4 regions of the Microbulbifer sp. ARAS458-1 genome follow, and region 1 is predicted to be linked to each of the others. Evidence: predicted binding sites of a transcription regulator. Region 1 holds the regulator's gene; each other region holds the start of a gene.
What was found. Region 1 encodes PhoB, which activates phosphate uptake and scavenging genes when phosphate is short. Its sites were predicted from a motif close to TGTCATAAANNTGTAACA; they were not measured.

Region 1 (4,286 bases):
GGTGTGGAGATCCAACTGGATCCGCAGCTGACTGCGGGTGTTGGCTACACCGGTGAGGTGTTCACTTTGCTGGCGGATGCTGATCTGAATGCCGTAGAGCTGTTTGATGGTGCCGGTGAAGTGCAAGTACTGCGCCTGGGCGCGGAAGCGGACCTGTTCGACTGGGTGCAGCTGCGGGTGGGTTACCGCCACGACCTCAAGGACACTTACGATGGCGCACTGACCGCAGGTATCGGATTCAGCCCATTCGATGTGTTGCACTTCCATCTGTCGGCGATCAAATCCTCAGGGGACACCCTGGGTGCGGCGCTGCAGTTTGGTATGGAGCTGTAAGACTCCGCTGCTGATAAACAGGCAAAAATAAAAAAGGGGCCTGCTGGCCCCTTTCTGTTTGATTACTTTATTAACTCGCCTCAGAACTGACCTGGGTCAGCTTCTGGGTGGGGAAGTTCAGAGTAAAAGTACTGCCGCGGCCGGGTACACTGGTGACACTCATATTTGCGCTGTGGCGCAGCAACACGTGCTTCACGATTGCCAGACCCAGACCGGTGCCGCCACTCTCGCGGGAGCGACCGGCGTCCACCCGGTAGAAGCGTTCCGTCAGGCGCGGAATATGCATCGGGTCTATACCGATACCGGAGTCCTTCACCGAAAAATGCCCGCCGCTGGCATCAGTGCGCCAGCGCAGCTCAATCGGCCCGCCATCCGGGCTGTACTTCACCGCGTTGAACGCCAGGTTGGCGAAAGCACTGTGCAGCTCGCCGGCGTCGCCGGTAATCGTGCAATCCTCATCGCAGGCTACGGAAATCACGTGGCGCTCGCCACTCAGTGAGCGGGCCTCGCCAGCCACCCGCTCCATCAGCTCGCGCACCGAAACCTGGTCGCGCCCACTGTCGCGTTCGGATGTCTCCAGCCGCGCCAGCAGCAGCAGATCGTTGACCAGACTGGTCATACGCACCGTCTGCTCACTCATCTGCCCCAGGGGTCTGTCCCAATTGCGCGGCGCCTGGCCACTCATCTGCAGCGTCTCCAGGTAACCGGCGATCACCGTCAGCGGCGTGCGCAGCTCATGGGAAACATTCGCCACGAAATCCCGCCGCATCTGCTCCAGGTTATGCAGCCGGGTAATATCCCGCACAATCACCAGCGCCTCATCCTGGCCGAAGCGCGTCACCTCCACTTGTAGAATCCGTGAATCATCCCCCGGTGCCGGCAGCGTGATCGGCTGCTGATTCGCCCGCTTGCCGCCACCCATACGCTCGTACATATGCTCGACAAAACGCGGGTCGCGCACAAAATTGACCAGTGGCTGGCCTGCATCGTCCGTCTGTAAACGCAACATTTGCCCGGCGGCCGGATTCCACCACGCCAGATTGCCATCGTCCTCCAGCGCCACAATACCCTCGCGCAATGCACTGGTGCTGTCCTGAACCCGCCGCAGCATCGCGTGCAGCTTCTGCTTCTCTTTGCGGTGACGGCGCTGCATGCGGTAGAAATCGTCGGTGATATCCCCCCACACGCCAAAATTCGTCGGCGCCGGGCCGCGGCGGCCGTTGGCGAGCCAGCGATCAAATTGATTTTGTTGCCACAGCAACCAGAAAACATAGGCGGCAAGACCAGCGCACAGCGCCAGCCACCAGTGGCCGCTGGCAAAACCGAGAATGGTGGTGCCGAGGGCGATAATGATAAAGCGGGAAAACTCGCCAATACTGCGATCGAGCATGATGGTTTGGCCATCTTGTTTCAGGTAGGTAAACCCGGTAACTGGAAAAACTACCGAGGTTCTAAGCGAAGGTCGAGTGCCGGGTAAGCGTTTTTGAAAGCGTCGGCGACAGGGATGTCGCCGACGCAGCGTACAGGGAAGTATTCACAGCGGTTTAGCTGAGCACATCCCTGTGCTCAGCCCTACGGGCAGCTAAAGCTGCTGAAAATTGCTCCCGACAATTTTTTCAAAAACTTATACCCGGGGCTCGACCGCCACAGGACCCGCTACGGAGCCCTCTACAATTCTTGGGTGTAGGTTACACCCTTTCCGCGGTCTGTACAGAAAAGCGGTAGCCGGTGCCGCGCACGGTCTGGATGTAGCGCTCGTGGCCATCGACGGTCAGGGCTTTGCGCAGGCGACGGATGTGAACATCCACGGTGCGCTCCTCAACATACACGTTGCCCCCCCAAACATGGTCCAGCAACTGGGTACGGGTGTAAGCGCGCTCCTGATGACTCAGGAAAAACGTCAGCAGGCGGAACTCGGTCGGGCCCATATCCACCGGATTGCCATTGATCGTCACCCGGTGGCTGATCGGATCCAGCACCAGGCCACCCGCGGTCAGCGGCTCCTCCGGCGTGCTCGGGCCCGCGCGGCGCAACACCGCCTTCAGGCGCGCTACCAGCTCGCGGGGTGAAAACGGCTTGGTAATGTAATCGTCCGCACCGGTCTCCAGACCCTTGATCTTGTGGTCTTCCTCACCCTTAGCGGTAAGCATGATGATCGGCAGCGAAGAAGTCAGTTCATCCCGCTTCAGGCGGCGGGCCAGCTCAACACCGGAAACATCCGGCAGCATCCAGTCCAACAGAATCAGATCCGGCTTTTCATCGATTACCAGCGCGTGGGCCGCCTGGGCATTTTCCGCCTCAAGACAACGGTAATCCGCCATTTCCAGAGCTACCCGTAACATATCCCGCACCGGGGCTTCGTCGTCGACTATGAGGATCGTCTTGCTGTGCATCTGCCTGCCATACCCTAACTGAAGTGATTGTCATTTAACTGACTATTCTAGAGTGGCCATTTAACGTCACTTTAGTGACAAAAATATGACAGCCGTACGGGAAGCCCGGTTTGCGGGTGGCCGCTTGCGCCTAATTCCACAGATAATGAGAAAAAATACCCAGGAAAATTGCCATTCCGACCCAGTTGTTATTGAGAAATGCCTTGAAGCAGGGTTCCCGTTGCCGATCGCGAATCAGCCACTGCTGATAGCAAAATAGCCCGCCCGCCGCCGCAACCCCGCAGTAATACAGCGTACCGAGCTCCGCGCGCCCTCCCAGCATCAGTAAGGCCAGAATCACCATGCCCTGCAGGCAGCCGGTCATCGCCCGGTCCATATCGCCGAACAGGATGGCTGTGGATTTCACCCCGATCTTCAGATCGTCGTCCCGGTCAACCATGGCATAAAAGGTATCGTAGGCCACGGTCCAAAGCAGGTTTGCGGTAAACAGCACCCAGGCTACCGCCGGCACCGCGTTGGTGACCGCGGCAAATGCCATAGGGATTCCCATACTGAACGCCGCACCCAGTACCACCTGTGGCAAATGGGTGTAGCGTTTGGCGAAGGGATAGCAGAAGGCCAGCACCAGCGCCGGCAGTGACAGCAAAATGGTCAGTTTGTTGGTGGTGAGCACCAGCAGAAATGCCAGCAGCATCAGGCCGGCGAACAGCATCAGTGCGCCTTTTGGGGTGGCGGCGCCAGTGGCCAGGGGACGCTGGCTGGTGCGCTTTACGTGGCCGTCGATCTCGCGGTCGGCGAAGTCATTGATGGCACAGCCGGCGGCGCGGGTAAGAATTACACCCAGGGTAAACACCACAAACAGGTGCAGCCCCGGCCAGCCTTTGGCGGCAATCCACAGTGCGGCCCAGGTTGGCCACAGCAACAGCAGTGAGCCGATGGGCCTGTCCAGTCGCGCCAGTTGCCAGTAGGGCTGTACGCTGGGCCAGTGCTGCGCGAAGCGCTGCTGGACTTGTTGGCGAATGGCTTGCATGGCAGTTCCCGTATTCTTTCCCGTTTCTTCAGGGCACTAGGTCATTGGCGGTTTGTGGGGATTGAACCCGCTGAGGAAGGTCTCTGCAACCAGCAGAGGTTTGTCGTGCAGCCAGAAGGTGGAGCGGCGGCCCCAGGCATGGGCTTCGCTCTGGTCCAGCTCTGCCAGCTGGCACTGGGAGTTGCGTTTGAGCCGGTTGAGGACGATGGGGCCGCGGCGGATGTCCGGCTGGCTGAACAGGAGCTCGCCCAGGGGGCGGTTGTCGAGGCTGCGCAGGTAGCGGGATTTCCCGGCGAGGGTACGCTCGGGGAGGACGCTGCGGGCGTAGACCCAGGGCTGGGTGTCGCTGCCGTAGAGCAGGACTTCGCGGATCAGGGCGCGGGTGCGTTCCTTGAGGTTGAGGGCGCGGCGCTCTTCGAGGTTGGGGATGTGCCAACCCTGGTTGAGTATTTGTACGCTAAACTCGCCGTGGCTCAGGTGTTTGAGGGCGGCGGTGAGGGACCCTTTGTGTTGCAGCCAGGGCAGGAGGT
Region 2 (4,286 bases), 1.8 Mb from region 1:
AGCCATCATTTGACAACACTAACGGCCAACGGCTGAGAGGACGCTGCAGTAAGCTCGTCGAACCAGCGAACGGCCTGGGCCGTCGTTTCCGCGAGACTGAAGCCGGCAAACTGGATGGATTTTGCGGCATCCAGTACCGACACACTGGTACGCACCAGCGGTTCCATCCCGCAACCGCCCTCTCCCTGTGCGGCAGCCTCCACTGGCACTCCCTGAGGAAAGCACTGCTGGAGTAGCTCAAGCCCGAGCCCACCATCGGCAATCGCAGGGCACCCCATTGCCAGGGACTCACAGACCACCCGCCCGTCAGTCAAAGCCGGTTCCGCCAGGTCGAAGGTTATCCGTGCACTGGCGTAGAGCTCGCGCATATCCCTGCGCGCGCCGAGAAACAGAACATGTTCGGCAAGGCCCATGGCTTCCGCCCGTCTTTCCAGGCCGCGGGCAAACTTTTTCTGCCCGGGAAGCGCCTCTCCGACCACCAGCCCAAACAGGTCGTCGCGCGTTTTTTTCAACTCGGCCAACAATTCGAGAAACCGTTCCTGGCCACGCCCGGGGCCGATGTCACCGGGTAGCAACAGCCAGCTGCGACCTTCAATCTGCGGGAAGCTGTTCAGCAGCCGATGTTGCCAGTGCCCGGAGACCGGGGCGCGCCGATCCAGTTCTCGGGTGTTCACTCCACGGTAGATAACCTGGATTCCCTGTTCACAGGACCCGGGCTCAGCAACCGGCATGGAGAAACGCTGTGACATCCGCTGCGCGAGATTCCGTGAAGAGGCCAATACTAATTCACCACGCGACACCGCGCCGTTCTGCCAGGCCCCGCTGAACGGCCCACCCGCTGGCCAGCGGTGCAGCGCTGTTACCAACCGTGGACGCGTCGTCTCAGGCAGGCGGGACCACACTTTCCAACCGTGCCAACTGCACAGGGAGTCGCGACATAGAAGGACATCCGCCTGCAGAGATTCAAGCTGATGATACAGACGGCGGTGCAGGCGGTGGTTGAAAAACCCTTTGCGATTTACCGGTAACTCCAGATGTTGGCAATTGTGCAACGTCAGACGGGATACCAGCGTACCACCAGCCGAGATCACCGAAGACTCATGCCCCTGGCGGGCCAGCTCCTGGGCAAACTCCAGTGTTTCCTGGGCCAACTTGCTGCCGTCCATGGACGGTACCAATTGAACAATCCGCATGCGACTCGATCCTAAACGACTCCTGTCCTGATCATTACATTGTACCGGCAAATTCTGCGCCACAAGCCACATTTTTATTTTCTCGCGACCGCTTCACAAAACCTGCGGAATCCCGTCACCCTCGCGGCCGAAAAGCGGGGTATCATGGCTCGCGGCCGAATGACCGGCATAGACTTCAACAAAAGAGCCCACCGCGACAAATGGGCTACTCGAATAACAGTGGAAGGAAACACACGAATGGCAACTCAAGGCGTATCTTCAACCTCGATACCGGGTCTTACCAGGAAGGGTCTTTTCACCCGCTGGCTCGCCAGCTTCAGTATTGCCCTTTTGGCAATAGCGCTGGCGGCTTCCGCACAGGCGGCAAATGATCGAGGTCTTCTGCTGGAGGCAAAAAAGGGGGAGAAGCGCGTTTACCTGCTGGGATCCATCCACCTCGCCGACAAAAGCTTTTACCCACTGCGCGACCAGATTGAGCGCGCTTACTCCAGCAGCGACGCGCTGGTTGTGGAGGCGGATATTCTCGCCATGGAAACCGATCCGGCGCTGCAAATGAAAATCATGCAGGAGTCGGTTTATCCTGCGGGCCAGCAACTGAAAGACCACATTTCACCCGCGGTGTATAAACAGTTGCAGGATTGGCTGGCCAAACGACAGATTCCAGAGCAAAACTTTAGCCGCCTGCGCCCGGCAATTGCCATGATCACCCTCAGCATGATTGAAATGCAGGCCCGGGGACTGGACCCTAAAGCGGGTATTGATCGCCATTTCCTCAACCAGGCCCACCGGAACAACGGGACCATTCTTGAACTGGAAAGCGTGCTCGGACAGATCGAAATGCTGAACAATCTCGACAATCCCGAACTGTACCTGCAACAGACCCTTGCTCAGGTATCCGAAATGGACAGTTTTGTCCCGCGCATCACCAAGGCATGGAAAAAGGGAGACCAGAACGACATATACGACCTGGTGATCCGAGAAAGCCTGGAGGAAAACCCCGGGTTTGCCCCGCTGTTCGACAAACTTTTCTATCAACGCAACCAGACAATGGCTGAGAAAATCCGCGACTTCAGCGCGGATTACAATACCCTGTTTGTCGTAGTTGGCGCCGGGCATCTCGTAGGAAAGAAATCCGTTACGGAGTTACTCGAAGAAGCCGGCTATTCCATCGAGCAAATCTGACATATCGCGCCCTCTACGAGCCCGGCAACGCCGGGCTCCATCCCTCCTTACCGATACTCATCGTTTATTTCGACAATTCCGCTGTGCCATTGGGTTTCTCGCGCAAAATACTCCCACTCAAGTGGACTATTATCCCTATGCATATCGGCGTTATGGGATATGTCTTTCAGACCCGCCGCTAGCAGATGTTACGGAAATATTTCATTTCTGCGCGCGTTATGTTTCCATTGCGCCCCAAATTTTTATCAATCGTTTTTCATAACGCTGCGATCAGGAGTTCCAATGAAAGCCTCAGGTACAGGGAAAATGGGCAAGGCGCTCGCCGCGGTCACATGCAGCCTGCTTTCCATCACCGCCATCGCCGACGACGCTGAAACCAAGGGCGGACTGAAAATCACTTCGGACGACGGCAATTTTTCTGCCTCGCTGGGGGGGCGCATCCACTTCGATACCTATCTTTTCGACACCGATATCGAAGATCCCGTAAGTACCACGGAATTTCGTCGCGCGCGAATCACCCTGAAAGGCAGTATCTACGACTGGAAATACGTGCTGGAGCAGGACTTCGCCGCGGGCGACACCCACGCAGGCTTTCGCGACGTGTTTATTGCCCATAAATTTCTAGATGGCGAAATTCGTATCGGACAGTTCAAGCCGTTCCGTTCAATGGCGGAAATGACCAGCTCCAATGAGATAACCATGCTGGAGCGACCTTTCTCCAGCGCCACCGGCCTGTATGACGGTTACCAGTTCCAACAGGGTATTGGCTGGACCGGCGTTCTGGACTGCTTCACTCTAGGAATGATGGCCTTCAACCTCCGCGATGCTGCCGAGTCTCGCAATGAAGGGGTCGGAGCCGCCGGGCGGCTGGCCTGGGCACCCATCAATACCGATCACGCGGTATTCCATTTAGGCACCTACCTAAGCTATGAGAATGCCAATCGCGACTCCGGCGATCTATACGCAGAGGCCGACTATGCTGGGCGCCGCGGCCCTTCGCAACTAATGGCGCTGACACCCGGCGATCTGGGCGAAGACGCGTCTTACGCCGGCTTTGAAATCGCAGGCAGTTACGGGCCGCTCTACCTTCAGGCGGAATACGCTATCGGGGAGTTTGAGGCAGACTACTACCTGACCGAAGTCGAATTTGAAGATGAATTTGGTGCGCCACCTCCCTTCTACTGCGACCCGATGTTCGGCTGCTATATTGACGATCAATCCGTACACACCTGGTATGTGCAGGGCAGCTGGATGATTACCGGTGAACACAAGACCTACAGCAAGAAACGCGGTGCCTTCAATTCCGCCAAACCTTCTGGCAACGGCCTGTGGGGCGGAGCCTGGGAACTGACAGCCCGCTACGACACCATGGAAAACCGCGACATTCACAGTCTCGAAGCCAGCAGTGCACAGATCGGCCTCAACTATTACGCCAATCGTAATGTGCGCGTGATGATGAATATGATCTTCGGTGATGATGACTTTACTGGCGACAACACCAATCAGCTTGGCCTACGAGTACAGATGGCCTGGTAAGCAGGTTCTGGTGTGTTGAGCTAAAGAGCACAAAAAAAGCGAGCTATTTAGCTCGCTTTTTTTGTATCCAATTTTCTATCCCTACCCCACCTGCTGTGCCTTGGCGGGGTCAAACACTTCTACTTGTGAAGTCTCCGGAACTTCCACTTTCGGATTATAAAAACGCTGTAACGCCTGATTGCGAGCCTGGTGTGCGAGTTTTACATTTTCTTCCTTGATTACACCGTAACCACGAATCTGGTCTGGATAGCTCAGCAGTTCAATCGCCGCTGCGTGGTTCTCGGCATTCAATCGGCCCAGTACTTCGTCGACAATTTTTTCGTATTCGGTAATCAGGCCACGCTCCATTTTGCGCTCTGCGGTGTAACCGAAAAT
Region 3 (4,286 bases), 2.0 Mb from region 1:
AAATTGCCGAACTGAGAAAGCAGCAGGAGCAAGAGGATTCCGCTCCCACTCCCACTGAAGAAACGCAAACCGGCCAGACCAGCTCCAGTATCCCCGCAGAAACATCAACAGCGACACCGACCCCACCGGCCAGCCAGGACACCCCTCAATCAGAGGACGCCCCAGAGGGAGCAGGAAACGCGCGCGACGAAGCCCAGCGACACCGACAGACGCCGGGCGGCAACCGATATTCCGAGCTGTATTAAGAGATCCTGCACTGCCGGCCACTATTGCGGCCTGGCCAGTTCCCACCCCCTATCAAGAGGCTGGACAAATGCACTGCGGAGGCTTAATTTGATGCCCATAATGACGATAAAAAAGCAGTAGCTATGAACTATCAGGGTGTGATTGAAGTCTCCGAGCTGGCGGCACTACTGGCGCATAAAAAGGGACACCAAGACACGGATGGCCACGTGGTCATTCTGGATTGCCGGTACGATCTGGCAGATAGCGAGGCTGGGGCCAACGCCTTCCTCGAAGAACATATTCCTGGCGCCCAGTACGCCAGTCTGCACAGGGACCTTTCCGCCCCCTGTGATCGCTATGGCGGTCGACACCCCTTCCCCTCACCGCAACAGTTTGCCGAATTTGCGCGTACCAAAGGTATTAATTCCGATACCCAGGTTGTGGTGTACGACGCCCAACGCTTCGCCTTTGCCGCACGAGCCTGGTGGATACTGCGGCACTTCGGTCATACGCGCGTGGCAATATTGAATGGCGGTTTTGGAGCCTGGAAACGGGCGGAACTGGATACCGAGAGCGGCGAAGCCCAACCCCTGGCCACTGGTAATTTTTCCGCGAAAGCGGAGGCGCAGGATCTGCTGAGTTACGACGACATTTACCCCCACCTGAATACCCCACCGTGGCAACTGGTGGATGCGCGCGAGAGCAAACGCTTTCTGGGGAATGAAGAACCCATCGACCCTATTGCGGGGCATATCCCTGGTGCCATCAACAAGCCGTGGCAGGCCATCACCGATGAAGACGGGGTGCTGCGCCCTACTACAGCACTGAAGGAACATTGGCAGAGTATTCCGGCAGACGATGATATCGTCTGTTACTGTGGATCCGGAGTCACTGCCTGTGTAAACCTGTTCTCCCTGTTCCTGATCGGGCGCGCGGCGCGCCTGTACCCGGGAAGCTGGAGCGACTGGTGTGCGCATATTCTATATCCGCGTAACACCGCCGCTTCCGCCTGACGCCCTTAGAGGAGTCGCTGCCCGTCGGTGGTACGACGACAACACCCTTACCGGAGCAAACAGGCACCGGTTCCAGCCAACCCGCAGTACCCGCCCGGGTTTTTCGCCAGGTATTGCTGGTGATCTTCTTCCGCATAGTAGAACGTCGGAGCGGGTAGAATTTCTGTGGTGATTTCGCCGTAGCCTTTTTGCTGCAATGCCTGCTGGAAGGCTGCTTCCGATGATTTGGCCTGTTTCGCCTGCTCGGATCCGTAGGTGTAGATTACCGAGCGGTACTGAGTGCCCAGATCATTGCCCTGACGCATCCCCTGGGTCGGATCATGCTCCTCCCAGAAACGGCGCAGCAATTCGTCGTAACTGACCACCTTCGGGTCAAACACCACCAGCACCACTTCCGCATGGCCAGTACCACCACTACAGACTTCCCGGTAAGTCGGGTTAGGGGTAATACCGCCGGCATAACCCACCGCGGTTACCCAAACACCTTCAATCTCCCAAAACAGACGTTCGGCCCCCCAGAAGCAGCCCATGCCAAACACCGCCAGCTCTAACCCTTCCGGAAATGGTTCCACCATCGAATGCCCAGAGACAAAGTGCTTGCCACTGATTGGCATTGCTTCGGCGCGCCCCGGAAGCGCATCTTCGGGAGTGGGGATACGAGACTTGTCGAACTGCATGGTATACCTCGATTTGCCGTGGACGAGCGGATCTATTCATTGCCTGCGAGCATAATGCACCCCGAGGCCTTCATTGGGCGGAGAGTCTGCCACTCGAAATACTGGGCGTCGAGTTTTTCTACAGCGCGCTCGCCGAGACGCCGGAAAGGTGACCGCCCGGGGTCCACCAACATCACACGGCCGACACCCGCGCGCAGCGCCCGACGAGTCAAATTGTAGAGTGGTGCCTCCAGCTGATCCCAGAAACAGATATCCGTACCGATTACCGCATCAAATTCGCGCAGCGCGGCAGCAGTGACTTTCTCATAGCGGCAACGCCAGGTTGTGATCTCCACGCCATTAAGCTGTGCGTGGTATTCCGCAAAGGGGAATACACTGGGATCAGCATCCAGTGAGGTCACCCTGGCATCAAACTGCTTGGCACAAAAAATCCCTCCGAGGCCCCAGCCACAGCCCAGATCCAGCACCCTCGCCCCCTTCTTGAGCGGGTGCTTTTTCAGGTAGTCCATGGTGAGACAGGAACTCTTCCAGAACTTGTTCCCGTGAAGACTGGCGTCGCCCGCCTCGCGACGCAACCTGCGCATATCCGGGTGCGCATTTTTTCGCACGGTTAGCCCAAACATCTGGCGGCTTAGCGTTTGGCTTTCACTCAATGTGTCTCCCCCTTAGGTAACCAATCAATCTGAACGTAATCCAGTGCCCATCCGATTGCGGCTAAAACTACAAAAAAAATGTAGCCAATGCCATTTCTGCGAAGTCCCATCATTATGACAAACCAGACTGGCCAGCTGGTCTATTTTTGCAATTACAAAAATACGGATTTGTATCGATTGCCCGACCCTCAAATTCGTGTACGCAGAAAAACAGGCAAACGAGCACCCCATCATGCCAAATTTCCGCCGCACTTTATTAGCCGCCACCGCGATTACCGCAGCCTCCGGAACGCAAGCAGTGCCTATCTACCAGTCCAATCAGGTCACCCTGTATATGGAGGGCTACCTGACCGCCCACATGGTCAACAGCTTCGGCGATACCTCCATGCAAAACGGCGCGTCGCGTATTCGAATTGGCCTCAACGTTCCTGCCTACGATCTCTGGGATACCGGCTTCAATGTCGAGTGGGGGGTCAATGCGATCAACTCTGCGGGGAATGTGGTAATTCAGGGCGACCAGCAGGCGGCACTCGGTGAAACACAACGCTCACTTTACCTCAGACAGGGACACGGCTTTGCCAAACACCCCAAGTGGGGGGAATTTTCCGCGGGCAAACAGTGGGGTGTGTACTACGAAGTGACTTACATCACCGACTGGTACAACGTCTCCGGCGGCCTCGCCAGCGGTACTTATGCTCTGGGCACCGATGGCGGTGTTACCGGAACCGGCCGTGCGGACAGTGCCCTGGCCTGGCGTAAATCCTGGGAAACGGAAGCGGGCGAATTCAAAATCGGGGTGCAGTACGCGGCGCACGTGGCGGACCTTGAGATCAACGTGGACCTGGGCCCGGGTATGGAACTGGAGTGCCCCCACGGTGATTGCGAATACGGTATCAGCCACGGCATTGCCGCCGTGTACCGCGCCGATATTGGTGACGGCTTCTTTATCGGTGCCGCCTACAATCGGGTCAAACTGGATATCCAGACCGACAATGGACTTGTGTATGATCTCTCCAGCGGCGAGCGCGTACTGATTGATAGCAACTACCCGATCAACTCAAGTAGTAACGACTGGACCACCGCGCTGGGTATGTACTACGGCAAAGAGGCTTTTGCCAAAGGCTTTTACGGCGCAGTGGTGTTCCAGCGCTCCCAGAATAACGAGCTCGCTCCGGCAGGCTCGGTTGTCGGCATCACCAACTTCTTCGATGCCAAAGGGTCAGAATCCTTTCTCAGCTACACCTGGGGAAAAGACAATTGCTATTCCGTTTATGGCGGCCACAACTATCTGGTTTCCGATGACCCGGAATTTGACGCCGCACTGGTCGACGCCAACCGCTATAAACTGGCCCAGTACTACCTCGGTGTTCAGTATCGCTGGAATGAGCGGGTGCGCCTGTACTGGGAAAACGGTTACGACGATAGCAATGCCGTCGCCCGCCAGCAGTATGACAGCTTTATGGCCGTCGGCTTTCGCATCGACATCTGATACCCTTGCGACCTGACGTCACCTTCTCTGCCTGGAGTAGTTCACCTTGGGCCGCATGATCCTGCTAATCGCCGTCGGTATTTTTGCCTGGCTGGCGATCCAGAAATTCAAGTACAGCCCGCCGGAGCAGCGGCGCAAACTTCTTATCCAGTATGTGTTGATCGCGCTGGCACTAGCAGCGGTGCTTCTGGCAGTTACCGGCCGCCTGCACTGGGTGGGGGCCGCAGTC
Region 4 (4,286 bases), 1.3 Mb from region 1:
GGTTTATTGCGCAAAGTGTCGAGAAATGCCGCAGTCCATAGCTGCCGTTGGGCATCCCGGCGTTTGGGGTCGAAGGTGGTGGTGGCGACCTGCCGATCAATCATGGACTCCTGTGCGCCCGTCAGGTCGCCAAGCCAGCGCTCTGCCTGCTTGCGAAACTCCTTTTCCCGCTTGCGCTGCGCTTTGTCCCACTTCTTCAGAGACTTCTCACGCTCATCTTCCATGTTCTCACTGAGCTGATCGATCTGTTTGTCATCCAGTTGCACCAGGATCGGGAGCATCAGATCGCTCAACATCGTGATCGAGGCGTGCCAGAAAGCGTCTACGCGGGCTTCGATGGCCGCCAGTTTCGTCGGGCTGGTGTCGGCGTCGTCGACCTTGCCAGCAAGCTCTTCGAGATAATCCGCGTAGCGGGGCAGTTGCGTCTGGCGGTGCCAGCGATGAAACTCATCGACGCGTTGCTGCAGCAGGTCTTTCTGGGCGCCATCAAGATCGAGATATTTATTCAGGGTGCGGTCCATCCACCAGTCAAGATGGCCATAGGCGAGGCGCACACTGGAACAGGCGGAAAGCAGCAACAGAAGTGCCGCCATCAACAGGATGACAGCACGGGAGCTGGGGCGAGAGGATTGCGTCACGATTGCGGTGGTCATGGCGTTAAATATAGTTGCTGTACCCGACCACCGCTGTTTCTTTGCGTGTTACTTTGGCTGATTCATCAATTTATCCAGACTTCGACACGACTGTTTTTCACTGGTCCCTGTTCGCTATCGGCAGTGAGCGGTGCAAAGGCGCCAACCGCCATAATCTGGCTGTCGCCCATTTGATGATCCCGCAGAAGTGCCCCCTGAACCTTGAGGGCGCGGAAGCGTGAAATAAGGTCCGCGATATTCTGGTTGGATTTGCGGTCGGAAAAACCCACCAGGGTCAGCGATAGGTCGCGGTTTTCCTCCTGGGCCATAAATTCCTGCAACCGGTGCAGGTCGCGCAGGGCACGGTTATCCAGTTCTGTGCTGCCATCGGCAAAGCGGAAAGAGATGCTCAGGCGCGATCCGTTCTCCATCAACTGGCGATAGCTATCCGGTGCGTTGGCGTAGGCGGGCAACTTCAGGGACACCGGTGTCAGGTTGATAAAACCGATTGCCTCAACGATCTGCTGTCCTGCGGGAGACTCAACGAACTTCAGAAAAGCATCGACCTGCGCGTTGAAGCGCCCCGGGTTGCGGTACAGGTACAGACGTCGAGTCAGGGGGAAGTCCTCGGTGGCGATAATGCCACGATCCGGGACCACCGCCGCCAACTCCCCGGACTTGATTGCGACCTTGTGCATGCCATCGGAATCTGCAAATGGCAGGTAGCCAATGGCGGCGCGATCCTGCTCAACCAGCGCACGGGTCTCGTGGTTACCGGAGACCTCGTAAACGAAGGGTTTTGCCGGGCGGGTGCTGCCGAAAACTTCGCTGTCGAAAGTGGCACGGGTGCCCGATTCGATATCCCGGTGTAGTGGCCGTATCGGCAGATCCGGGCCGCCCAGTTGGGACCAGTTGCGGATCTCGCCACTGTAAATCTGGGCCAGCTGTGCGAGGGTGAGGCGATTGATTGGGTTGTCCTTGTGCACAGTGATCACCAGTGCATCGAGGCCAATGACGTGCTCTGCCTGGGCACTGGTGAAGTCACCAAAACGCGCCAGTAGCTCGACTTCTTTGCCTTTAATACGCCGCGAAGCCATGCCGATGTCTGCGGTGTCGCTATCCAATGCTTTGAAACCGGTGCTGGATCCCAGAGCGATGATAGGTACCACTACCTGCTCACCCTCAAGGTCCGCGTGAATCCAGTGCTTTTCGCCCTCGGTGCGCTGCCGGATTTCTGTCGCCCCTATGGATTTCAGGTAGTCTTTTACCAGTGCGGGCGCGAGGTCTGCCCCCACGGTGTTGGAGCCGGTCAGGCGGAATAGAACCCGACTGCTGTCGGCGGCAGACGCGAGACCACTGAACAGCACGCCTGCAGTCAGGACAAGCCGCAGCAGTACTGCGAGTAAATCCTTCGGTAAAATTGTCCCTCGGCGCGATAGATCGCGTTTCATTCTGCCCCCTGTCACTACGAAATACGTTCCCAAGGCTCGCGCTGGTGATTGCTGTTACTTGTAATCCAGCGCGGGCGCGCGCTTTATCGCAGAAAAGTGTGACCAATTTATTGCAAGTGGATTGAACTGGTCCACACGCGCGAGGGGCGGTTACCGGGTCGAGGTGAAGACGTGGGGGAAAAGATTGAAGGTTGTTTTTTGTACGCCTGCCACCGTCGGGGCTGGCCCTGAGGGGCTATGGCGACGTTTTTTTCACCAAAAGGCACGGAAATTCAGCATATAATGGGACAAATCTTCGGGTTTTTTTTGAAAAAAGGCATGACAACGCTGTCATTTGTCTTGTAGTATTTCTCACATATTGGCAGAGGCGTCGATGACGCCCAGCTGGAATCCTCTGGGGCGCAGTGAATGCGGTGGGGAATCCGGCAAGGACACATAACAATAGAAAATCTTAGGGGCCGGTTAGATGGTTGCTTTGAGAGACAGCAGGGACATTCTTTTCATTGGCGTCGATGGCGGTGGTAGCAAGTGCCGTGCATCAGTCTATGACGCCAGCAATCGCCTGTTGGGCACCGGAGTCTCCGGGCCCGCGAACCCCCTTCATGGCTATGCGCAAACCATTGATTCCATTGTGCGTTCTGCCGCACTGGCGGTGGCCGATGCCGGCCTGCCTGCGGAAACTCTGGGAGAGCTGGTTGCAGGTGTGGGTCTGGCTGGGGTGAATATGCCCCGTCTCTACAACGAGATGAACGCCTGGGCACATCCCTTCAAGCAAATGTTCCTTACCACGGATCAGCACTCGGCATGCCTGGGTGCGCACCGGGGAGGAGATGGTGCCGTGATTATCGCTGGCACCGGGTCTGTGGGTTATTCGTGGGTGAATGGCCGCAGCGCGATTGTCGGTGGTCATGGTTTTCCTCACGGCGACAAGGGCAGCGGTGCCTGGCTGGGGATGGAAGCGGTCAAATACCTGTTGATGGCGATGGAGGGCCTGGCGGGAGACTCGGACCTGAAGGGCGAGTTGCAATCCGCGCTGGGTACCAATGACCCCTACGATGTTATTGAAATGATGGCCGGCAAGCCTTCCAGTCAGTATGCCAAATTGGCGGTGCCGGTAGTGGAATGTGCCGAGGCGAATTGTCCGGTAGCGGCCTCGATCATGCGTGATGGTGCTGCGTACATCAGTGACCTCGCAGACAAGTTGATGGAGGGCAAACCTCCGCGCCTGTCCATGATCGGTGGCCTGGCGCCGCGCCTGAAGCCCTGGCTCAAGCCCCATGTGGCGGAGCGGGTTTCCGATCCGCTGGATCCGCCGGAGCTGGGCTGTGTCTACTTTGCCCAGCACTCTCTGGCGGCGCTGGGGGAGAGTGAGTCCACAGCGCGTGAAGAGGCGGATGCCAAGGCGCTGTTCGGGTAATAAACCCGGAATCTCTTTGAACGACAGAGCCAGATCGTTAGAACACACAGGTTGTCGGAAGACGACTTCAGAAAAAGTTACGGATAGATTTTATGAGCGCAGTGACCTCTGGTGAGGCCAACAAGGTGGATGCATCTATGGCGATGACAGTAATGGAAACCGAGGCTCGTGAAGCCCCGAGCCGGATTGCCGAACAACTGCAGAACAACGCACCGATCATGGAAGCGTTGGGCGAACGACTGCGCAGCAAGCCGCCGCGTTTTGTGATGATCGTGGGCCGTGGTTCTTCCGACCACGCCGGTGTATTCGCCAAGTACCTGATTGAAATTGAGACCGGCACACCGACCTTTGCGGCGGCACCGTCTGTTTCCAGTGTTTACGGTAAAAAACTGAAGCTCGAAGATGCGTTGGTCATCGTAATTTCCCAGTCCGGCCGCAGCCCGGACATCCTCGCCCAGGCGCAAATGGCGAAAGACGCCGGCGCCTACACCGTCGCGCTGGTGAACGACGAGAGTGCACCAATCAAAGATATCGTCGATCAGGTAGTGCCGCTGAAGGCGGGCCCTGAACTGGCCGTTGCGGCGACCAAGAGCTACCTGTGCACCCTGTCTGCGGTGCTGCAACTGGTGGCCAACTGGACCCAGGACGAAGAGCTGAAAGCCGGCGTTGAGATGCTGCCGCAAACCCTGACCGATGCCATCGAATCCGACGTGCAGCTGCGCCCGGAAGATCTGGCTGCCGTGAAGAACCTGGTGGTTCTCGGCCGCGGTCCCGGCTACGGCATCA

Region 2: AAFH99_RS12235 (OprO/OprP family phosphate-selective porin) is a predicted target of PhoB. The motif match lies at 2,562-2,579, and genes of this name have one in related genera.
Region 3: AAFH99_RS11620 (porin) is a predicted target of PhoB. The motif match lies at 2,671-2,688, and genes of this name have one in related genera.
Region 4: AAFH99_RS14445 (substrate-binding domain-containing protein) is a predicted target of PhoB. The motif match lies at 2,181-2,198, and genes of this name have one in related genera.

Annotation. Positions count from the first base shown of each region.
Region 1 is NZ_CP155838.1:748,546-752,831, forward strand. Features, by position in the region: gene traF (conjugal transfer protein TraF) at 1-333, shown strand, start outside; gene phoR (phosphate regulon sensor histidine kinase PhoR) at 404-1,723, opposite strand; gene phoB (phosphate regulon transcriptional regulator PhoB) at 2,022-2,726, opposite strand; gene ubiA (4-hydroxybenzoate octaprenyltransferase) at 2,857-3,756, opposite strand; gene AAFH99_RS03000 (chorismate--pyruvate lyase family protein) at 3,793-4,286, opposite strand, start outside.
Region 2 is NZ_CP155838.1:2,943,684-2,947,969, forward strand. Features, by position in the region: gene AAFH99_RS12220 (glycosyltransferase family 4 protein) at 1-13, shown strand, start outside; gene AAFH99_RS12225 (glycosyltransferase) at 6-1,193, opposite strand; gene AAFH99_RS12230 (TraB/GumN family protein) at 1,431-2,375, shown strand; gene AAFH99_RS12235 (OprO/OprP family phosphate-selective porin) at 2,658-3,911, shown strand; gene AAFH99_RS12240 (indolepyruvate ferredoxin oxidoreductase family protein) at 3,993-4,286, opposite strand, start outside.
Region 3 is NZ_CP155838.1:2,806,500-2,810,785, forward strand. Features, by position in the region: gene AAFH99_RS11600 (alpha/beta fold hydrolase) at 1-245, shown strand, start outside; gene AAFH99_RS11605 (sulfurtransferase) at 369-1,238, shown strand; gene msrA (peptide-methionine (S)-S-oxide reductase MsrA) at 1,286-1,915, opposite strand; gene AAFH99_RS11615 (methyltransferase) at 1,948-2,568, opposite strand; gene AAFH99_RS11620 (porin) at 2,801-4,057, shown strand; gene AAFH99_RS11625 (molecular chaperone DnaJ) at 4,113-4,286, shown strand, end outside.
Region 4 is NZ_CP155838.1:3,473,738-3,478,023, reverse strand. Features, by position in the region: gene AAFH99_RS14450 (DUF6279 family lipoprotein) at 1-653, opposite strand, end outside; gene AAFH99_RS14445 (substrate-binding domain-containing protein) at 719-2,083, opposite strand; gene nagK (N-acetylglucosamine kinase) at 2,550-3,500, shown strand; gene nagB-II (glucosamine-6-phosphate deaminase NagB-II) at 3,593-4,286, shown strand, end outside.